Regions from separate parts of the Hoskinsella mucinilytica genome, predicted to be linked through region 2. Evidence: predicted binding sites of a transcription regulator. Region 2 holds the regulator's gene; each other region holds the start of a gene.
What was found. The regulator Rex, encoded in region 2, represses fermentation and respiration genes when NADH is low (regulators of the CRP and FNR family bind a similar motif). The targets are predictions, from matches to a motif close to GTGAANNNNTTCAC.
Positions count from the first base shown of each region.

Region 1: the regulator Rex is predicted to act here: its motif matches at 940-953, upstream of UGRO018_RS00120 (phosphoglycerate kinase).
Region 3: the regulator Rex is predicted to act here: its motif matches at 1,315-1,328, upstream of UGRO018_RS00885 (4Fe-4S dicluster domain-containing protein).

Region 1 is NZ_JBEQZJ010000001.1:24,406-26,616, reverse strand. Features, by position in the region: gene UGRO018_RS00120 (phosphoglycerate kinase) at 1-873, opposite strand, end outside; gene UGRO018_RS00115 (hypothetical protein) at 1,090-1,530, opposite strand; gene UGRO018_RS00110 (hypothetical protein) at 1,580-2,211, opposite strand, start outside.
Region 2 is NZ_JBEQZJ010000012.1:4,382-6,592, reverse strand. Features, by position in the region: gene asnS (asparagine--tRNA ligase) at 1-344, opposite strand, end outside; gene UGRO018_RS05545 (redox-sensing transcriptional repressor Rex) at 671-1,300, opposite strand; gene tsaD (tRNA (adenosine(37)-N6)-threonylcarbamoyltransferase complex transferase subunit TsaD) at 1,444-2,211, opposite strand, start outside.
Region 3 is NZ_JBEQZJ010000002.1:24,387-26,597, reverse strand. Features, by position in the region: gene UGRO018_RS00885 (4Fe-4S dicluster domain-containing protein) at 1-1,244, opposite strand, end outside; gene UGRO018_RS00880 (aldehyde dehydrogenase) at 1,409-2,211, shown strand, end outside.

The DNA of each region.
Region 1 (2,211 bases), on a different contig from region 2:
CAATCCCATGTAATCTGCAGGAATGTTTTCGTTGTCAGCAACAACAGTGTTTGCATCTTCTGCAAATGCATCAGCACATACATGGTCTACAGGCAGGATCAATTTTCCTTCTGCTTTTGCGATGTATTCTTTTGCAAGTTCTACTTTGTCTTCTTCTACCAAAGATTTACCAACATTCAATCCCATTGCTTTAAGGAATGTATAAGCCATACCTCCACCAATTAGAACTTTGTCAGCCTTGTTTAATAGATTGTCAACTACTGCGATCTTATCAGATACTTTTGCTCCACCGATGATAGCAACAAATGGACGTACTGGAGTATCTACAGCAGCACCTAACATTTTAACTTCTTTTTCTACTAGGAATCCTAATGCATTAGGAAGGATTGAAGGGATACCCGCAGTTGAAGCATGAGCACGGTGAACACTACCGAATGCATCTTCAACAAACATATCACCTAAACCAGCCCAGTATTTAGCAAGTTCTGGATCATTTTTGCTTTCGCCTTTTTCATAACGAGTATTTTGCATAACAACGATTTCACCATCGTTTAATGCAGCAACCGCATTTTCCAGTTCTTCGCCTCTTGTAACAGGAACGAATGTAACTTTCGTATCAACTAGTTCAGCAAGACGATCAGCTACACAACGCAAATCGTTTTTTGCTTTGTCTTCTTCTGTTTTAACTTTTCCAAGGTGAGACATCAAAATGATTTTAGCTTTATTTTCAATCAGGTATTTGATCGTAGGTAAAGCCTGAATGATTCGATTGTCGTTTGTGATTTTTCCATCTTTTCTTGGTACGTTGAAATCGCAGCGAACGATTACTCGTTTACCAGCAACATCTAAATCTTTTACTGTTCTTTTTGCCATAGTAAAATCCTCCTTAAGTAACGTTTTTATTATACCACTATCCCTTTTTTTCGTAAATCTAAATTTGCGAAATAATTCACATAAAACGTCCTATATCAGTCATATCACGATATCTTTTTCCTTATGTGTTTCCTTTTTCTTAAGTATGTTTTGTTCATGATAAACTGAAAGCGCTTTTTCATACAAAAAAAACATCAAATTGATTTCCTTGATGTTTTAGATAAATTTTGCACGATTTCCTTTGATGGTAATATCCAAGGCATCGTATGCATTCAAACAAGATCTCATACAAGATTCTATTTGTGTCGCATGTTCCTTCTTATCAGCAAAAAAAATTTTAAGGACTTCATCATATTGATGATGATACTGCGCATTCCACTTATTCCAATTGATATGTTCAAAAAACGGCAACAGAGTTTGATCAAGAGGGAGCTTGTTTTGTAGCATCAAGACTGCCAATATAGGATAACCTCCATAATGTTGCCAAACGGTGGCATGATCATTACTGGAATATTCATTTCCCTGAAATTTTACGGTATAGGTTTTCGTAGCATCACTACTTTTTACATAAGCAAATTGTGGATGCATTTCTACTCTATGATCTGCGATTGCGCTATAGGCCTCATAAACTTTAGCAATTGGAGGCAGTTTCTTCATACCAACACTTCCTTCCTCATTTAGTATATCGCATGATACCTCAATACATTCATTTTTTATGTTCTTTCCAATACAAAAGTATCTTATGTAATCCTGTTGCTTTTAATATATAATAGGCGAGAGTATCTGCTTTTGCATAGAGTCTATGAAACATGATAACATAACGGTTTTCTTTTTTCTTTTCTAATGAAGGCAGTTTTTTACATAATTGAGGATATTGCTTTTTCACAAAGGAAAGTGTCATAAATTTCATCCCCATATAAATGATGAAATTTCTGGTATCCATTTCCATATCAAAGTGTTGTTCTATATCATCCGTATTGGTTCTAATGGTGTTTCCATGACCATAAAACGCTAAAGTAGCATATGGATCTAATAAGGCATGTTGAACCTCTTCTTTCTGCATTTGTACTAACAGGTCTTTCTTTAAAAAGTCTATATGGTTTAGAAAAAAAGTTCCTTCCGGATGCAACAATAAATGCAAAATACGCATCAATTCTTCTTCGTCATCACTGATGTGCATGCCACTCTTTTTAATGTTCATGATTTCACGAATCTTTGCTTTGATGGTAATGATTTCTTCTTTACTCTTTTTTTCGAACAATAATAAATAACACGGATTCTTTTCTTTATAACAAGCCATTGCTTTATGATGAATGCCTTTGTATTTATGTTCATATC
Region 2 (2,211 bases):
AATGGATAGTCACGATCACAATCGCCCTCTAATACAACTTCCGTAACTTGTATTTCGAATGGCTGTTTTCCTTCCGGTGTCAATTTTAATTTACCGGTAACCGTGATTGCCGCTCCTGTTGGATACTTTTCTACTTCCGCAAAATTCTTTAATTCTTGCATATAAACGAGTTGTGCATTACGGAAATAAGTACCGTCGTTTAATTCGATAAAGCCTAGTTTTCCACTACATCGATTCGTTCTGATCCAACCCTGTAGTAGGACATATTCCATACTGTCAAGTTCTACATGTGAACCACTTAATACGATTTCATATAATTCACGAATTGTCATAAATTCAAACATCATAATTCCTCCTTTTGTAAAAAAAAGCGTTCCTATACAGGAACGCTTATCATCAGCGCAGTGCCATCCTGATTCCCTGTATTAAAACATACAGAGCATCTTAATTCATCCATAACGTCGGATATACGAAGCTGTCTACTGTTAGTTCTCCAGCTTTGCTTCACAGGTGTTCTCCATAAGGATTTTGTTCTGTCTTTCACCAATTACAGAATCGCTTTTCTCAAAACTCACTTATATCGTCCTGTTTCTACGCATTTTTTCAAGTTTTTCTAACTCTTGTATAGATGATATCACAATTACTTCCTTTATGACAAGCTTTTTTTTGATTAATGAGAGACACTCAGTTTATTTGTTTCAAATACCAGCTCTTGAATGGAAGAAACAACATCAACACTTTTTAATACGACACCTTTTGGTATCTGAATATGCTCATGTGTAAAATCTACCAAACCGATAATACCACAAGCAATCAATCGATCGACCGTTTGTTGAATATTTTCACTGATCGCCAAGATTGCGATACGACAACCATCAGGTACTCTTTGTTCTAGCTCACTGATGTCATAAACGGGGATACCGAAACGAACGCCTTGACGATCTGGATTGATATCGAATGCACATGTGATTTCACCTACGACATAATCCCATTTATTATATTTCATCAAGGCACGGCCCATATTACCTGCACCGACCAAAATGATTTTCTCATCAAAATCCATGCCTAATTCTTGATTGAATATTTCAATCAAGCGATTGACATCATAGCCATAACCTTGTTTTCCCAGATTTCCAAGAAAAGAAAAATCACGACGAATCGTCGTTGGTTCAATATTTACAACGCTTGCCAATTCCTTCGACATGATGCGCTCTACACCAGAGCTTTTTAATTTACGTAGTGCTTTAAGATAAACAGGATAACGCTGCAATGTTGCCTTTGGTACGTTCTTTTCACTCATGTTGATCACCTATGAGTTAGTATACCACGATTTTTCTTATTTGTGAATAAATTAATAAGTTTAACATGCAAAAACATATCCGTTTGATACAAGATCATATCCGATAGTAGCATGAAACAAGGTATTGATTCGGTCAAAGGATTTTATAAATGTGAAACCTTTTCATCATTTTCTAATTCTATTCCAGGATCTGCTGTCAAATCAAAATCACCACGCACGCCATGTTGGTAAGCAATGGTACCTGCCACAGCAATCATTGCCGCATTATCCGTACAACAAGATAGTGGTGGAATAATAAATTCAACATCAGAGAATTCTTTGGTTAGATCCTCACTTACTTTTTGACGCAAACAAGAATTTGCGGCAACACCACCGGCCAATACCATTTGTAATGGTTGATATTGTTTTAATGCAATTCTAGCTCTTAATAAAAGTGCTTCAAACGCTGTTTCTTGATAAGAAGCTGCAAGATCTGCTGGAACAAATGGTTCATTTTTTCGCTTACTACGATCGATAAATTGTAATACGCTACTTTTCAAACCACTAAAAGAAAAATCTAATTCATTTTCTGTTTTGGGTTTTGCAAGCGTATAAACGGCTTTGCCTTCCTTTGCCAATTTATCCACATAAACGCCTCCAGGATATGGAAGACCAAGTACACGACCTACCTTATCGCCAGCCTCACCGATTGCATCATCCTGTGTCGTTCCCAAAATTTCAAAGCTCCATTCATCCTTCATATAGACCAATTCAGTATGTCCACCGGATACCACTAACGCCAATAAAGGAAACTTCAGATCAGCAATCAATGCATTTGCATATATATGACCTGCGATATGATGCACTGGAACCAATGGTTTCTGGTATGCCCATGCCAAAGTTTTCGCAGCTTGTACACCTACATGAAGACA
Region 3 (2,211 bases), on a different contig from region 2:
TGGATACATTGTTTCACTGCATTAGCGACACCACCACTGATTGCAAAGCCTCGTCCATTTGCAGTACCTTCTTCAAATGGATCATCTACAACAGCTTGGGCAAGGTCAATACCTTTTGCTTCAAACATTCCCATAACCTCTTCAAAGGTTAGCACAAAATCGATATCACTTCTCACGCTCTTGCGACTTGCTTCTAGTTTTTTAGCGGCACAAGGACCAATGAAAACGACCTTTGCATCAGGTTTGGTTTTCTTGATCAATCGACCGGTTAATACCATTGGAGTCAATGCCATAGAAATATATGGTTTGAAATCAGGAAATAGTTTTTTTGCCATAACGGACCATGCAGGACAACAACTGGTTGCCATGAAGGGCTGTTCTCCAGGCACTTTACTTAAAAAGTCTTCCGCTTCTTCTACCGTACATAAATCAGCGCCAATCGCTACTTCAACAACATCCGCAAATCCAAGCTCTTTTAAGGCACCTTTTACTTTTTCCGGTGTAACACCGGCTCCGAATTGACCTACAAAGGCAGGAGCTATTGCGGCAATCACTTCTTTACCATCCTTCATTGCATGAATTGTTTGAAAGATCTGTCCTTTATCCACAATGGCACCAAATGGACAATTGACAAGACACATACCACAAGATACACACTTGTCATAATCAATTTCGGCACGCCCAAATTCATCGGAACCGATAGCATCCATCCCACAGCTTCTCGCACAAGGTCGTTCTAGTTTATTGATGGCACCATATGGACAAACATCCTTACAACGTCCACATTTGATACATTTTTCTTGATCTATAAATGATTTTCCGTTTACGATACGAATCGCATCTTTCGGACATACTTCTTTACAAGGATGTGCAAGACAGCCTTGACAAGTATCAGTAACCACAACCTGATTATCAGGACAGGCATTGCAAGCAAATTTGATAATGTTGATCAATGGATCATCATAGTATTTTTCTGCTATGGCACTTTCTTCAATACCATCGGATAATGGGGCATGTTCATCCATTCTACGTAAAGGAAGTCCGATACCTAAACGAAGACGTTCCCCAACGATCGCTCTTTCTAGAAAAATAGAATCACGATACGTTGCACGCTCTCCCGGTAATATCTTATACGGCAATTGTTCGATCTTTGTCGCATAGTCACCGCTTTCATATGCAAGACGGGCAATCTCTGTAAAAACCTTTCTACGAATATCTGTAACAGAACTGTAAATACCTCTCATACTCATTGTGTATCACCTCGCATTCATTATACTGTAAATTGAGCGATTTGTAATTAGAAAAATATAATTTGTGTAAGTTTTCACGAAGTAATCATTGATTAAGATTCCCTGTTTTTGATAAATAATGCTATACTAATGGTAGAGGTTTTATGGAGGTGTATCCTATGGAAATAAAGGAACTGGTTTCACAACAGCGAAATTTTTACAAACGACATCTTAGCAAAGATGTCGGATATCGTAAGATGGCGCTACGTACCTTACGAGATGCCATCAGAAGACATGTAGAGGATATCGAACAGGCACTGTATTTGGATTTACATAAATCACCAAGTGAAAGTTATATGAGTGAGATCGGTATGGTGTTAAGTGAATTGACCTTTCAGTTACGTCATATTGATCAATGGAGCAAACCAAAACGTTGCCATACTCCGCTTGCACAATTTTATGCGACAAGCTATCGTGTACCGCAGCCATATGGAGTTGTACTTGTTATGGCACCATGGAATTATCCTTTTCAGCTTTGTATGGAGCCACTTATTGGCGCTCTTGCTGCTGGCAATACGGTGATTTTAAAACCGAGTGCTTATGCACCGCACATTTCTTCGATCATTCATATCATCATTGAAGAATGTTTTGAACCGCATTATGTTGCGGTCGTAGAAGGTGGTAGAAAAGAAAATACAGAGCTGTTAGAACAACGTTTTGATTATATCTTTTTTACCGGAGGTGTCGAGGTTGGAAAGCAGGTCATGGAAAAAGCAAGTCGCTATCTTACCCCGGTAAGTTTGGAATTAGGTGGTAAAAGTCCATGTATCATAGAAGAAAGTGCGGATTTAAAACTAGCCGCAAAACGCATTGTATTTGGTAAATTTTTAAATGCCGGTCAAACGTGTGTGGCACCGGATTATGTATTGATTCAGCGTTCCTTAAAAAATGATTTTTTATGTTATCTCAAACAAGCCATACA